DNA from 4 places in the Polymorphospora sp. NPDC050346 genome. Region 3 is predicted to be linked to each of the others. Evidence: riboswitches for the same ligand, from Rfam matches in the RefSeq annotation. Region 3 holds a riboswitch; each other region holds the start of a gene.

Region 1 (3,942 bases), on a different contig from region 3:
GACCCCCACCAACTGCGCCCCCACCTGCGAAAACTCGTCAGCCAGGTCCCGGAAATGACAGCTTTCGGCAGTACACCCCGGCGTCAGCGCCGCCGGATAGAAGAACACCACCACCGGCCCGTCCGCCAGCAGCGCACTCAACCGCCGCGGCGCACCCGTCTCGTCCGGCAGTTCGAAGTCCTCGACCAGATCACCCTTGCCCAGACCGGCCACCACGCACCTCCACGTCGTCGACCGGCCCACCGTACGCCGGCCATCCACACCGGACGGCGGCGCGGTAGCGTCACCACCACGACCAGCCGAAAGAGGGGGAGTGGGCAGTGCCCGACACACCGGTCACCGTGGTAACCGGCGGCAGCCGCGGAATCGGCGCCGCCACCGTACGCCGGCTCGCCGCCGCCGGACACGACATCGCACTGTGCTACCGCGACGACGCCGCCGCCGCCGAAACCGTCCTCGCCGACGTCCACGCCACCGGCCGGCGCGGCATCGCCGTACGCGCCGACGTCACCGACCCCGACCAGGTCACCGACCTGTTCGACCAGACCGAAACGAAACTGGGGGCGGTCACCGGCCTGGTCAACAACGCCGGCGTCACCAGCCGCATCGGCCCGCTCGTCGACCTCACCCCGCAAGACCTGCGCCACGTCATCGACGTCAACCTCGTCAGCGCCATCCTCTGCGCCCAACAGGCCGCCCGCCGCATGAACGCCGGCGGCGCCATCGTCAACGTCTCGTCCGCCGCCGCCACCCTCGGCTCACCCGGCGAATACATCCACTACGCCGCAGCCAAGGCCGGCGTCGACGCCCTCACCATCGGCCTGTCCAAAGAACTCGGCCCACGCGGCATCCGCGTCAACGGCGTCGCACCCGGCACCGTCTGGACCGACATCCACACCGTCTCCGGCGACCCCGACCGCCCCAACCGCATCGCCCAGCGCGCACCACTGGGCCGCGCCGGCGACGCACCCGAGATCGCCCACGCCATCGCCTGGCTGCTCAGCCCCGAGGCGTCGTACGCCACCGGCACCATCCTGCGCGTCGCCGGCGGACTCTGACCCACGACAAAGGGCCGGCCCACCAGGGCCGGCCCTTTGTTCCGTACGTACCCGGTCAGTACGAGTAACCGCGCGACGCCATCCAGTGCGCCATCGTGATCGTGCTCATCCAGTAGCTCGCCGGACCGACACCACTGGGATCGGCGACCTGCACCTGCCGCCCCTCGTCGCCGTAACCGACGATCGTCACGTAGTGCCCACCGGGGAAGCTGCGCCAGAAGCCGTCGTTGTCCGTCGCCCCGCCGACGATGTTCGCCACCACCGGCCGCCCCTTGCCGACCGCCTCGACCACGTCCGCCTGCAGCCGGTCCATCTGCGCCGACGTCGCCTTCTGGCCGGGAATCTCCCGCACCCGGTAGGCGTCCCCGCCGACCACCTTGTTCAACACCCGCGCGATGTCGTGCGACGAGTTCGTCCCGGCGAACGTCGTACCCAGCTGCCCCGCCAGGTTGTCCTGGCTCGGCGTGTGCCCCTGCGCGCTCAGCGCGATACGGGTCGACGCCGGACCGCAGTAGTAGGCGTTCGGCTGGTACTGGAAGTCGTACGACAACGTCTTCTCCGCCGGCGCCTTCGGGGCGGCCTCCTTGGGTGCGGCCTCCTTCGGGGCGGCCTCCTGCGGCGGCGCCGCCTGGGCCCGCTCCGGCGTCAGCGCCAACTGCACCACACCCGACTCGGCGCCCGCGTTTGACTCCGCACCGGTCGGGGTACCGGACGAAAGGCTGCCCGTCGTCGCGGCCACCGCCAGCACGGCCGCCGACGCCACGGCCACCGAACGGAAACGGTTGGGGATAACCCGACGGAACGGATTGTACGAACGAGAGTTTTCCACTTGAAGCTCCATTACCCGCCGACTGTCGTCGGCGTCCCAATCGAAAACGGCAGACGTCGACCAGACCGACGAATCGCGACCCACCCGGGACAGGGCCCGCACAACCGACAGCGGGCCGCAAACGGCACCGCCGCCACAACGGGAGACGCGAAACAGGAAAAGGACAGCCGGCAACGGCCGGCTCAGTCGATTCCGAACCGATCTGGTGTCGTGATCAGTGATCCGGCGTCAGCAAACAGCCAGGATCGTCGGTCCACGCGACAAACGGCCGCACGACAGGGAAATGGGGGATGTGCCAACCAGGCACGCTCGGTACCGCACGAACAGTCGTCTCCTTCCACAACCGCCTACCGGGTTAGCTGACGGATTCGGACGGGAAAGGTCGCCCTACCGCAGGCATCGGCCCACGGATTCACCCCGATTGCTTGGGTCCCCGGCTCGTACGAATACGACTAAGCGGATCCGCTCCGGCGCCATCGGCTGATGACCCAACAACCGGAACGGATTTCCCGACCGTACTGGCCGCCCTCCCGCCCTGCCAAGACCGGATTCTGGCGGTGCGATCTATCGCACTCGCGTTCGCCGCACCCGGGCGAAGCCGGGCCGCAAGCGCCCAGTAAAGCCAAAACGGAACGGACGGCGTGTGCACCACCGAAACAACGGCGCCCCCAAGGCCCACCGTCGATACATCACCCGACCACGACGCCACCGAAAAGACGACCCCCATGCCCTCTCGGCCAAATCATCGGGTACGGGCAGCCAGGCCACCCGCCACGACACCAAAGGTGCCCGTGTGACGCCCGGCCACCAGTGGGAAAAAGCCGGCCGAACCACCCCGACCACGCTGGGCAACCCCACCACCGCCATGGCACCATCACGCACGTGACCAGCAACTCCGCCACGACGCAGCACCTGCGCGACCTCGCCCGCCTGCGCCGCGTCCGGGACCGGATCGACCGGGAGTACGCCCGGCCGCTGGACGTCGAGGCCCTCGCCCGCGGCGTGAACATGTCCGCCGGACACCTCAGCCGCCAGTTCCGGCTCGCCTACGGCGAATCGCCCTACTCCTACCTGATGACCCGACGCATCGAACGCGCCATGGCCCTGCTCCGCCGCGGCGACCTCAGCGTCACCGAGGTCTGCTTCACCGTCGGCTGCGCCTCACTGGGCACCTTCAGCACCCGCTTCACCGAACTCGTCGGCGTCCCGCCCAGCGTCTACCGCCGCCAGGCCGAACACGCCACCGCGGGAATCCCGTCATGCGTCGCCAAACAGGTGACCAGACCGATCAGGAATCGAGAAGCAGCAGCCCCCGGCCACAACTAGCGTGACCGGCATGGACATCACCATTCACCACACCTTCCTGCCGCAGACCGACCCCGACGCCGCCCTCGCCTTCTACCGCGACGCCCTCGGCTTCGAGGTCCGCAACGACGTCGGCTACAGCGGAATGCGCTGGATCACCGTCGGCCCCACCAACCAGCCCGGCACCTCCATCGTCCTGCACCCGCCGGCCGCCGACCCCGGCATCACCGACGACGAACGCCGCACCATCACCGAGATGATGGCCAAAGGCACCTACGCCAGCGTCGTCCTGGCCACCCACGACCTCGACAGCACCTTCGAACGCCTCCAGGCCAGCGACGCCGAGGTCGTCCAGGAGCCGACCCAGCAGCCGTACGGAATCCGCGACTGCGCCTTCCGCGACCCCGCCGGCAACATGGTCCGCATCCAGGAACTCGGCTGAACCCACGAAACGACCGATGACCGCCGACCCCCGCCCCCGGCACCGCCACGACACCGAACACCGGCGCCGGGCGGGGGAGCGGGGCGACCGGCCCGCCACGCACCAGGCGACGCCGCCACCGCGGCCCCGCCCGACAGATGGAGACACGATGAGCAAGGCCACGACGACGACGCAGCCGCCCGCGCCACACATCGCCGACAGCCACGACCTGATCCGCGTACACGGCGCCCGCGAGAACAACCTCAAGGACATCAGCGTCGACATCCCCAAGCGCCGACTCACCGTCTTCACCGGCGTCTCCGGCTCCG
Region 2 (3,942 bases), on a different contig from region 3:
GGCTGCGCTGACGCACGGACCCCTCCCGATCCGCGTGACCAGGGGGTGGGCGCACGTTGGGCGGGCGCCGGCCCCTGGCCACGCGGATCTTCGGGGGGATGGGGTGGGCTCAGGCGGCTAGCTGGGTCGCCACGGCGGGCGACGTCGCGGGGTCCAGCCAGAGTCGGACTTCGGGACGGCCGGCCGGGTCTGCCGTCAGCGGGGTGGCGCCGGACTGGCCGTGTCGGGCGACCATCGCGACCTCGATGCTGAACTCGAAGAGGCGCCAGTCGACGTCGTCGGTGGCGCGCAGGGTGTCGGCCAGCCGGGCGACCCGTGCCTCGTCGGTCACGGGACGGGCGCGGCCGGCGACGTAGGCTTCGTCGTCGCTGTCCTCCGGGGGGAACGAGTGCAGGGCGTACCGGCCGTCGCGCTCCAGGTCGCGGCGTTTGGGTGAGTCGACGACGAAGCAGAAGAGGCCCTCGTCGGTGATCACCGGGGCGACGGGGTGTACGCGCGGCCCGCCGTCGGCCCGGACGGTGGCCAGGTAGCCCAGCCCGGGGCCGTACTGGTGCATCAGCGAACGGATCGCTTCGGCGAGTCGGGGCTCGTCGGCGGCGAACTCGGTCCAGGTAGCCATACCGGAATTCTATCGAACATCTGTACGACACGGGTAACGAACCGCGGATCTGACCAGCACAATCTGCCCGAACCGGCGGGGCGGGCCGCCGACCTGCCCAGCCCCGCTCGCTATGGTGTGACGATGCTGCTCTCCGACCGCGACCTCGTCAGTGAGATCAAGGCGGGCACCCTGGCGCTGGAGCCGTTCGATCCGGCCCTGGTCCAGCCGTCGAGTATCGACGTACGGCTCGACCGGCTCTTCCGGGTGTTCAACAACCATCTCTACACGCACATCGACCCGTCCGTGCAGCAGGACGACCTGACCTCGGCGGTCGAGGTGCCGGACGGGGAGCCGTTCGTGCTGCATCCGGGCGAGTTCGTGCTCGCGTCGACGCTCGAGGTGATCTCCCTCGGCGACCAGCTCGCCGGACGACTGGAGGGCAAGTCGAGTCTCGGCCGGCTCGGCCTGCTGACGCATTCGACGGCCGGCTTCATCGATCCGGGCTTCTCCGGGCACGTGACGCTGGAGCTGTCCAACGTGGCCAACCTGCCGATCACGCTCTGGCCGGGGATGAAGATCGGTCAGCTCTGCATCTTCCGGCTGTCGTCGCCGGCCGAGCACCCGTACGGGTCGGCGGTCTACGGTTCGCGCTACCAGGGGCAGCGTGGGCCGACGCCGAGCCGCTCGTGGCAGAACTGGCGGACCTGGCCGGTCCGCTGAGGCACGAAGGCAGTAAAGGGGCGCCTCCCGTCGAGGGAGGCGCCCCTTTTGGCGTCGCCGTCACATCCTGGGGCGGCCGAAGCTGTGAATCGTGCCGTTGTCGTAGCGCTTCATCAGGACCGGTACGCCGGCCTGGGAGGCATGCACCAGCCAGCCGTTGCCGACGTACATGCCGACGTGGCTGAGGTCGGAGTTGTAGAAGACGAAGTCACCGGGGCGCAGCTCGGAGCGGCTGATCGAGGGCATCATCCGGCGCTGGGCGGCGGCGTTGTGCGGCAGTCGTACGCCGACCTTGCCCCAGGCGGCGAGCATCAGGCCGGAGCAGTCGTAGCCGTTCGGCCCGGAGGCGCCCCAGACGTAGGGCTTGCCGATCTGGGAGCAGGCGAACTTGGCGACCGTGCTGGCCGGCCCACCCGGGTACGTCGCCGGACAGGGCGCCGGACGCAGCGAGCCGAGGCCGCCGGAGGTGCCGTACGCCTTGAGCCGCAGATCCTGGAGCTTCTTGATGTCCGCGTTGATCTGCTTGGTCTTGGCTGCCAGCTCGGCCTCGGTGGTGGTGAGCTGGGCGACGAGGGTGTCGAGCGGGCCCTTCTGCGCCGTGTACTGCGCCTTGAGGTCGACCACGCTCTGGATGTCGCGGGCCTGCCGGCGGGCGAACTGGTCGAGCAGTTCCAGCTGGTCGGCGAGGGTCTGTGGCGAGCCGTTGGTGAGAATCGAGTTCAACGCCGACGTGTTGCCGCCCTTGTAGGCGCGGGTCGCGAACTGACCGACGCGTTCCATGGCCAGGTCGACCTGGAGCTGAAGCGGGGCGATCTTCGCGGCGAGGCCGTCGGCCTGCTTCTTCTTCGTCGCCAACTGCTCGCGGGTGGCGTTGTGTTGCTCGATCACCGGCTCGAGCTGGCTCCACGACTTGTCGATCTGGGCTTCGATCTCGGCGACGGTCGGCTCGGCCTGGGCGGGCACCGCTCCGAAGAGGACGATGGCGACACTGGCGACGGCGACGAAGACGGTTGTCCTCGTCAACCGGCGGAGACGTGGCAGGGCCGGCGGTCGGCCGGCGGTCGCCGGCCGGAAGGGTCGGCGCCACGGTGCATGATCAGCCACCGGGGTCGGTGCTCCTTCTCCTTCGGACCGCCTACCGGGTTAGCTGACGGGTTCGGGCGGGAGAGTTGCGCCCTACCGCAAGTCTGCGGATTCACCCCGGTTACTTCTGGGTCCCCGGCTCACGACCTTGTTGTGACTCGGCGGTGTCGAGTCGACGCCATCCCTGGTGGATGGCCGGATCCCGCTCGACGGTTCATCACATTAGGCAGCGCCGTTATCAATGCGCAACCACCGGACCTGTGAAATCCGTTGCGTGTCAAGTCTGTCGCAGTCAGTCAGGCATGAAAGTTTCCTACAGTACGCAGACATCGTCCGGAATCCATTGACGGGAGCGGCCACACGGACGAAGGTGACGACATAGATCAATCCGACTGGAGGTTCGATGCAGCGTCTCACCAAGCCGACGGGCAGGCGGATCCTGCTCAGCGTCGCGGTCGTCGGCGCCGCGACGCTCGTGCCGGTCAGCCCGGCACCCGCCGTGCCAGCCCCGACCGATACCAGACAGCAGCAGTACGCCGCCGCGTCCGCCGAGTACGGCGTACCGGAGAGCATCCTGCTCGGCGTGTCGTACCTGCAGTCGCGCTGGGACACCAACGCCGGCACGCCGAGCACGAGCGGCGGGTACGGCCCGATGCACCTCACCGACGCCGCGCACGTGGCGAGCCTGCCGGTGCCCGGCCACCACGGCACCCACGAGGACCCGCGCGGCGACACCTCCCGCGAGGCGATCGAACTCGAACACCCCGCGCCCAACCCGCCGGACGAGGCGGCGCTGCGTACCCTCGGCACCGCCGCCGGACTGACCGGGGCCGGAGCCGAGGCGCTGCGTACCGACCCGGTGGTCAACATCCGCGGCGGCGCCGCGCTGCTCGCCGTGTACCAGCGGGAACTGGGTGCCCCGCAGGGTGCCGGCAGCGACCCGGCCGACTGGTACGGCGCGGTCGCCCGCTACTCCGGCGCCGACACCCGTGACGCGGCGGCCGCCTTCGCCGACGAGGTCTACTCGACGATCCGTACCGGCGCGACCCGACGGACCGACGACGGCCACCAGGTCAGCCTGGCCCGGCACGCCGGCCTCACCCCGGCGACGTCCTGGCTGGACCGGCTCGGCCTGCGCAAGCTGGCCCGCCCCGACGGGCTGGAGTGCCCGGACGACATCTCCTGCGAGTGGCTGCCGGCACCGTACGAACTGCGCGGCGACGGCACGGTTCCGACCAGCTACGGCAACCACGACAAGGGCAACCGGCCGGCCCAGCAGAAGATCGAGTACATCGTCATCCACGACGCCGAGGGCTACTTCGCCGGCACGACCCGGCTGGCCCAGGACAAGAACTGGGTGAGCTGGCACTACACGCTGCGCTCGGTCGACGGGCACATCGCCCAGCACCTGAAGGCCAAGGATGTCGGCTGGCACGCCGGCAACTGGTTCGTCAACGCCAAGGCGATCGGCCTGGAGCACGAAGGCTTCGCGGCCCAGGGCACCTGGTACACCGAGGCGATGTACCGCACCTCCGCCA
Region 3 (3,942 bases):
ATCCGCGGATCCGTCGGGCACGGCGCCGCACCGACCATCTGACCGGCATGCCGGGCCCGATCTTCCGCGCCGACCAGATAAGCACGCACGTCGGCAGCCGGGCCGATGATTTCGGCACCTTCGGACCACCCGGCCTGCGTCAGCTCGCGCGCCTCGGCTTCGAAGTCGGCAGCCTCCCGGAGAAGCCGGTCGAACTCGTCGGCATTCTCTTCGGCCAACTGCACCAGTTCCTCGGCACGCCGTAACCGGTCACCAGCGCGGCGCGCGGCGAGATCGGCGGCGACCATACGCTCGGCGGCGTCGAGCAGCCGGTCGGCATCGTCGAGCAGCCTTCCCGCCAGGCCCAACTGCGACGTCTGGCCCGCGTAGCGATGCGGGCAGTCCCGCACCGCCCGGAGGAGATCCTTGACCCGACTCTCAGGGTCTTTCGGCGTGCTGTTGACGATGACTTTGCAGACCTCGCCACCGCGATCGACCCGACCACAATAGGCACGACCAAACCCGTGACCAAGGGTGCCCCGGAAGTGCCAGCCGGCCTTCCGGGCCACCCGGAACGCATTCCGGAATGACGGATGGTCATGCCGTGGCCATTGATCATCCGGCCCGTACCACAGGTCGTCCCCAACGGGCGGCGGCATGCGACGGGACCTCCAACACGGAGTGGCGACGATCATTCATTTGCCATACAGGCCATCCGGCCCACGACGCGACAGCATAAGCCCTCTGAACACACCCATTTTTTGGAGCCCGTATGCCAATTAGCCGCCGCTTTCCTCCCCGTTGGAATTGCCCAACAACTCGCCCGCTTCGGGACCGGCCGGCCGGCCGAGGAGTTCCAGCTCGGTTCACCACCGGCCCGGGCAACGCTCACCGGGCGTAACCACCCACGAGGGGGCATCCGGCGCCCGTGACGGTTACCGGAAGTGGTTACCAATGCAATGTTTGCATACATAGCGATGTGAACATACATTGGATCGGGCCGCCGCCGGGGTGGCCACCGGACGGAGGGCGGAGCGCGTGGGACACGGGCACGACCACGGCGCGCAGGCGAAGCGGGCCGGCGAGAAGCACCGGGGACGGCTGTGGGCCGCCTTCTTCCTGATCGCCGTCTTCATGGTGGTCGAGGCGGTCGCCGCCCTGATCACGGGCTCGCTGGCGCTGCTCTCCGACGCCGGGCACATGTTCACCGACGTACTCGGGATCGGGATGGCCCTCGCCGCGATCACGGCGGCCCGCCGGGCGGCCGGCGACCCGCAGCGGACCTTCGGCCTCTACCGGCTCGAGGTGCTCGCCGCGCTGGCCAACGCCGTACTGCTCTTCGGGGTCGCGATCTACGTCCTGATCGAGGCGGTACGCCGGTTCGACGATCCGCCGCACGTGCTGGCCGGGCCGATGATGCTGGTCGCCGTACTCGGCCTGATCGCCAACATCGTCGCGTTCATGCTGCTGCGCGCGGGCGCGCAGGAGAGCATCAACGTGCGCGGGGCCTACCTGGAGGTGCTCGGCGACCTGTTCGGCTCGGTCGGGGTCATCGTGGCCGCCGGGCTGATCACGCTGACCGACTGGTACTGGGTCGACCCGGTGGTGGCGGTCGCGGTGGGCATGTTCATCCTGCCGCGCACCTGGAAGCTGGCCCGGGCGGCGGTGCGGATCCTGGTCCAGGCCGCCCCGGAGCACCTCGACGTGCCGGCGGTGCAGGCCCGGCTGGCGGCCGTACCCGGGGTGTCGGATGTGCACGACCTGCACGTGTGGACACTGACCTCGGGCATGGATGTCGCCTCGGCGCACCTGACGGTCGACCCGGCCGCCGAGGTCGGCGCGGTGCTGGCCGCCGCGCGGGAGGCGCTGCACGACGACTTCCACATCGAACACGCCACGTTGCAGGTCGAACCCGCTGCGTCGAAGGGCGATTGCGGCCCGGCGCACTGGTGACCTTAGCTGCGACTTAAGTTTCGTGACCTGCCCGATACTGTCGGCCAGCTTTGTCCTGAAATATCAGTGGATCACCGCACTTGCTGTCCCCCGCCCGCCGGACGGCTACCGGTAGGCTCGGCCGCGGCCTCCGCCGGGCGGCGCCCCTCGGTGCCTGCGGCGGCCGTCGCCTAATCGCCTTGGCGAGCCGGGGAACCATCGTTACTCGGGGTGCATCCGCGACAGCGGTAGGGATCTTCCGTCCCGAACCCGTCAGCTAACCCGGTCGGCGGCTGACGGAAGGACTGTTCGTGAGGTTGAGAGAAAAAGGACTCCTGGCCGCGCTGCTGGCCGTCGCCGTCGCGTTCGGCGCGGCACCGGCGACCGCCGCGCCGGTCGGCAGCGTCCCGGCCCGGCAGGCACTCGCGCCGGGCGACACCGACGACGAGGGCGGCACCAAGAAGCTGCGCGACCAGCTCGACGCCGCGACCAAGGGATACGTCGACGCCAAGGCGGCGCTCGACAACTCCACCAAGCGCCAGCGGGAACTCGACGCCCGGCTGAAGACCATCGGCGAGGAGCTGACCGTACGCGGCCAGGCGGTCGGCGAACTGGCCTCGCGGGCCTACCGCACCGGCCGGATCGGGCCGATCGCCGCCCTGCTCAACACCAGCTCACCGGAGGGCTTCCTCGACCGGACCACGGCGCTGGGCAACCTCGCCGCCAGCGAGGACCGACAGCTGCGCCTGCTCCAGGAGACGCAGGAGCAGGAGACCCGGGCCCGGGCCGCGGTCGACAACGAGATCCGCGAGCAGAAGAAGCAGCTCGCCACCATGGACCAGCGCAAGAAGCAGGCCGAACGGGCACTGGCCGAGGCCGGCAGCGGCCAGTCCAGCTCCGGGGTGCAGGGCTCGGGCTCCGGGTCGGGTTCCGGGTCGGCGTCGGCGAAGCCGGCACCGCGCAACGCCAACGGCTCGTGGCCCAGCGAGGGGTGCACGATCAACGACCCGACCACCTCGGGCTGCATCACCCCGCGCACGCTGCACGCGCTCAACCAGGCCAAGGCGGCCGGCTTCACCCGGTACGTCTCCTGCTACCGCAGCGGTGGCTCCGGTGAACACCCGAAGGGCCGGGCCTGCGACTTCGCCGCCCAGAAGGGCGGGTTCGGGGGCGTGGCGACCGGCGGCGACCGCACGTACGGCAACAACCTGGCCGCGTACTACGTCAACAACGCCAGCCGGCTCGGCGTGCTCTACGTGATCTGGTTCAAGCAGATCTGGTTGCCCGGCAGCGGCTGGAAGGCCTACCGGGGCGGCGGCGACCCGTCCAGCGACCACACCAACCACGTACACCTGTCGGTGTACTAGCCGAAGCGACCGATGGCCGGGCCGCCCGAGGGGCGCCCGGCCATCGTCGTCGGCGCCGATCCCGGCACCGGCCATCGTCGTCAGCGCCGGTCCCGGCACCGGCCATCGTCGTCAACGACCGAGTACGCCGGCGAGCACGGCCCGGATGCCGGGGCGGGGGTCGAAGTCGGCGACCGGCATCGACAGCTGGTGCAGCATGGTGCCGTCCAGGTGGTCCATGACCAGTCGGGTGTCCCGCGCCGGGTCGGTCGAGCCGAGGTCGCGCAGCCACACCACGCCCCATCCGACGATCACCTCCTGGCCGCGCCGCAGCTCGGTCTGGAGCGCCGGGCGTACGGCGGCCTCGAGGCCGAGCGCGTAGCGGGCGAGGGTGCGGTGCCGGCCGGGCCCGGTGGCATACCGGACGAAGTCGGCGAGGGCGCCGGCCAGTTCCTCGGCGTCGCGTGGGCGGACCGTGGCGGCGAGCCCCTGCCAGTCGACCCGGTCGAGTTCGACCAGCCGGGTGACGATGCCGGAGAGCAGCGCCTCGCGGGTGCGGAAGTGGTTGGAGGCGGAGCCGGCGGGCAGTCCGGCCCGGGCATCGACGGCCCGGTGGGTGAGGTTGCGTGGGCCGCCGGTGCCCAGCACCTCGATCGCGGCATCCAGTAGTTGGTCCTGCCTGCTC
Region 4 (3,942 bases), on a different contig from region 3:
TCGTCGTAGGGGGCGGTGTGCAGCCACTCCTCGTCGAGGGCGGCGATCCCCTCGACGACGCCCCGCAGGCGCTCGGTGCGCTGCCGGTGGCCGGTGTAGCCGGTCAGCTCGTCGTCGGTCAGCCGGGCGATGGTCGCCAGCGAAGGGAACGCGGTGTAGGCGGTGCCGTCGAGCCGGACGGTCGTGCCCAGGTCGGCCGTCAGGCGCCGTTTGCGGGCCGCGGCGAACCACTGCGTGCTGCGCTGGGTGAGCGTGAAGTAGACCGCGCCCTCGGCGAGGGACGCGAACCGGACCTGGTGCAGGCCGCGAAGCACCGGCAGCAGCGGCGCCATGGCCGGGTCGGTGTCGGCGGCGGCCAGCAGCGGCGCCGGATCGTCCGCCAGGCTGAACCAGCGGGCGACCAGCCGCTCGACGGCGCACAGGTCGGCCGGCGCCAGCGGGACGTCGGCGAAGACGGTCAGGGTGACACCGGGCGGGCCGGCGGCCGCGGCGACCTCGACCACGACCGCCCGGTCGGGACGGCCGGCGGGAGCGGGGAGCAGCAGCGCCTTGCGGACCGCGTCGCCGGTGCGGCGATGGTCGCCGGCGCCCGGGCCGAAGCCGTCGAGGGCACGCAGGCTCAGGTCGAACGAGAACGGGGGCAGAGCTGGCAGAACGGTCCGATGGACCGCGGGGAGGTCTGTCATGCCGGCCAGCATGGGGCGGTCCTACGACAATCGCCGTTCAAGATCGCCGTTTCGGCGCCGAATGTGCAGTCGACTGCGTTATCGGCGCCGAAACGGCGATCTTGCGGTGTTCGCGATCCGGTCACCGGACCGCCCGACGGCCCCGGCGTGCGACTGGCACGGCGGGGCCGCCGGGCGGCAGGAGTGCTCTACCGGACCCGGCCGTAGCCGTACGGGGGCATCATGTCGACGCTGGAGATCTTGACGCTCTCGCCGAAGGTCGGTGCGTGGATCACCTTGCCGCTGCCGACAAAGATGCCGACGTGGCCGAGGTTGCTGTAGAAGACCAGGTCACCCGGCTGGAGTGCGCTCCGGCTGATCTTCGCCACCCGATCCCACTGCATGGCCGCGTTGTGGGGCAGCGACTTGCCGGCCGCCCGCCACGCCGCCAGCGTCAGACCCGAGCAGTCGTAGCCGTTCGGGCCGGAGGCCGCCCACACGTACGGCTTGCCGATGGCGCCGTACGCGAACCGGACCGCGACACCGGCCTGCCCGGAGACCGCCGGGATGCTGCCGCTGTAGGAGCTGCCCGGGTTGGTGGCCGCGCCGTACGCCCGTTCCCGCATCTCGTACAGCTTCTTGAGGTCGGCCTCGATCTTCTTCTTGCCGGCCTGGAGTTCCTTGGCCTGGGCGGTCTCGCGGGCCAGGGTGGCGTCGAGCCGTGCCTGCTCGTCCAGGTATTCGCGCTGGGTCGCGGTGAACCCGCTCACCTGGGACTGGCGTTCGCGGGCGAGCTGTTCCAGGGTGCCCAGGCGGTCGACGAGCGACCCGTTCTCGCTCGCGGTGAGGATCGCCTGGATCGTGTCCAGGCCGCCCGACTTGTAGGCCCGGGCGGCGATCGTGCCGACCTCGACCTCGGTCTGGGCCAACTGCTCCTGCAGCGGTCCGAGCTTGGCCTCCACCGCGGTCTTGGCCGCCTTGGTTGCCTTGATCTCCTCGTTGAGCTTGTTGTAGGACTCGACGACCTTCTCCAGCTCGGTCGACGACTTGTTGATCCGCTGCGTCAGCTCGCTGACCGACGGCTCGGCGGCGGCACCCGTGGCGGGTACGACGAGGCCGATGGTGATGCCGGTCAGGACGACGGCGCGCAGCAGCATCCGGGCGGGCGACAATACAGGCAGAGCCTTTCTTCCCCGGGTCACGCCCGATCGACGTGATCCAGCCGCCTACCGGGTTAGCTGACGGATTCGGGCGGGAAGATCGCCCTACCACGAAACGTGGATTCACCCCTTGGTGCCGGTGGGTTCCCGGTTCACCGGTCCGGTCGACTGCGCAGCGTGATCGGATGTCGACAATGGATGACCGGTGATTCGGCGGCGCCGGGCCGGCGCCTCCCGAGGGGGTTGGCTGACGACCGGACCAGCGGCTCCAACCTAGTCGTGGTCCGAATCAACCGAAAGAGGGCGGCTGCGTGATGTGGAGCGAAGTTGCCTGATCGGGCGCGATGTGCTTACTGTCCGTTGTCGTCGCCGCGCGCTGCGTCGATCGCCGGCTCGATCGGGATCGCGGGTGGGCCGCGCGGCGGGCGCTGCAGCCAAAAGTCGATCTTGCCAAGATTGATTGTTGTTTGAGGCTATTTGTCGCTCTTGGCGGTATCAATCGGATCAAATGTGTGCATTGTGGTGGCTATGGGTGTCCAGGGGGCCACCTGCCGCCTGTAAAAGTGCCAGGTTGCACATCGCCCCCCTTCTCTTTTGGCGCACGGGTCCACACAATGGTGTTAGGCCGTAAAGGTTTCGCGGAACCGGCGCCGCAACGAGAAGGCGATCGGCACCTGACTGCCATCAGATGCCGATCTTTCGAACCGCATGTGGATCTTTTGAGACACGTGCCGATCTCAGAACGCTGGCGATTTTGATCTACGTCGATCTTGATTCACGTCGATCTTGATCTGCGTCGCCGACCCGCGTCACGAGCCCTTGGAGGCATCTCGTGAATGCTACCCGCCAACCCACCCGCCCAACAGAGGCCATGTCCGGAAAGCCCGAATGGGTAACCCGCCGGACACCTGCCACGATCTACCGCCAGCCCGGTCTCTACATCACGACGGAGTGGTTCGTGATCGGCAAACGGCGCTACCCGATCTGGGAGTTGACCAACCTGCGGACCGGGCGTGGCCGACGGGATCCACTCATCGTCCGGTCGATGCTGGTCACCGCGGCGGTGGTCGCCGGAATCGGAGTCACCCTCGGCTTCGTCCGCGAACTCCACACCATCAGCCCCGCCACCTACCTGGCCCTCGGCGCCGCCGCCATGGTGCCCATGCTGACCGCCGCCGTCGGATACCGGCTGCGGCCCAGGCCGTACGAGCTGTGGGCCGACATCCGCGGCCGGGCCGTCATGGTCTTCAGCACCGACCAGGAACGGGTGTACGGACAGGTCTCCCGGGCGTTGCTCCGGGCCAAGGAAGCCGCCCGGTACGGCGGCATCGCCGACCCGATGGCCGCCGCCGGCCAGTGGCCGACCGTACGCTGACCGCACCACGACGCGGGCGGATCCCTGCCGGATCCGTCCGCGTCCGCGTGTCCGGCCCACCCCGGCCTCAGCCGAGGTCGTCGGCGATCCGCGCGATGCGCGCGAGCGACGCCGCCGGCTCCAGCGACATGCCCTGGAGGGTCCGGAAGGCAGCCACGTAGGGCTCCACCGTGTCCGACGTGTCGGTCAGGTCCTGCGACAGTGGACTGCCGACGAAGACCACGTCGGTGTCACCCGTACCCGGGAACCGGACGACGATGAACGGGGAGCGTACCGCGTAGTCCGGCACCTGGAACGGCAGCACCTGGATCGTGATGTTGGACCTGCGACCGGCCTCGACGAGATGCCGCAACTGCTCGCGCAGGCAGAGCGCCCCGCCGGTCTGCCGGTGCAGCACCGACTCGTCGAGTACGACCTCGATGGACGGCGGGTCGGCCCGGTCCAGCACCTCGTGCCGGCGGCGTGCCCGTACGTCGTCGACGATGTCGAGATCGAACGGCTCCACCGCGAAGCGCAACGAGGCGACGGTGCTGGCCCGCGCGTACGCGTCGGTCTGCAACAGCCCCGGAATCCCGACCGACTGGAAGACCAGCAGGCTCGACGCCTCGACCTCGAGCCCGATGTACGACAGGTACGGCGCCGGCAGCCCGTCGCGGTATCGCGACCACCAGGCCCGGCGACGGGAGACCCGGGCCAGGGCGACCAGCTCCGCGACCTGCTCGGAGTCGGTCAGCCGGTAGTG

The links. Region 3 has a riboswitch for cyclic di-AMP ahead of AB0I42_RS21455 (hypothetical protein). Riboswitches for the same ligand answer to the same signal wherever they lie in the genome.
Region 1: linked by a shared signal. The riboswitch ahead of AB0I42_RS24325 (C39 family peptidase) and the one ahead of AB0I42_RS21455 (hypothetical protein) in region 3 are both predicted to bind cyclic di-AMP.
Region 2: linked by a shared signal. The riboswitch ahead of AB0I42_RS31565 (NlpC/P60 family protein) and the one ahead of AB0I42_RS21455 (hypothetical protein) in region 3 are both predicted to bind cyclic di-AMP.
Region 4: linked by a shared signal. The riboswitch ahead of AB0I42_RS36085 (NlpC/P60 family protein) and the one ahead of AB0I42_RS21455 (hypothetical protein) in region 3 are both predicted to bind cyclic di-AMP.

The regions. Positions count from the first base shown of each region.
Region 1 is NZ_JBFAKM010000025.1:101,811-105,752, reverse strand. It holds gene AB0I42_RS24335 (peroxiredoxin) at 1-216, opposite strand, end outside; gene AB0I42_RS24330 (SDR family oxidoreductase) at 321-1,058, shown strand; gene AB0I42_RS24325 (C39 family peptidase) at 1,114-1,827, opposite strand; cyclic di-AMP (ydaO/yuaA leader) riboswitch at 2,217-2,356, opposite strand; gene AB0I42_RS24320 (helix-turn-helix transcriptional regulator) at 2,770-3,213, shown strand; gene AB0I42_RS24315 (VOC family protein) at 3,224-3,634, shown strand; gene AB0I42_RS24310 (excinuclease ABC subunit UvrA) at 3,783-3,942, shown strand, end outside.
Region 2 is NZ_JBFAKM010000043.1:40,474-44,415, forward strand. It holds gene AB0I42_RS31555 (pyridoxamine 5'-phosphate oxidase family protein) at 110-619, opposite strand; gene dcd (dCTP deaminase) at 743-1,321, shown strand; gene AB0I42_RS31565 (NlpC/P60 family protein) at 1,382-2,344, opposite strand; cyclic di-AMP (ydaO/yuaA leader) riboswitch at 2,439-2,578, opposite strand; gene AB0I42_RS31570 (peptidoglycan recognition family protein) at 2,808-3,942, shown strand, end outside.
Region 3 is NZ_JBFAKM010000021.1:7,500-11,441, forward strand. It holds gene AB0I42_RS21445 (hypothetical protein) at 1-638, opposite strand, end outside; gene AB0I42_RS21450 (cation diffusion facilitator family transporter) at 1,018-1,932, shown strand; cyclic di-AMP (ydaO/yuaA leader) riboswitch at 2,090-2,219, shown strand; gene AB0I42_RS21455 (hypothetical protein) at 2,223-3,278, shown strand; gene AB0I42_RS21460 (TetR family transcriptional regulator) at 3,390-3,942, opposite strand, start outside.
Region 4 is NZ_JBFAKM010000069.1:16,084-20,025, reverse strand. It holds gene AB0I42_RS36090 (hypothetical protein) at 1-686, opposite strand, end outside; gene AB0I42_RS36085 (NlpC/P60 family protein) at 875-1,822, opposite strand; cyclic di-AMP (ydaO/yuaA leader) riboswitch at 1,874-2,013, opposite strand; gene AB0I42_RS36080 (DUF6232 family protein) at 2,697-3,200, shown strand; gene AB0I42_RS36075 (helix-turn-helix transcriptional regulator) at 3,268-3,942, opposite strand, start outside.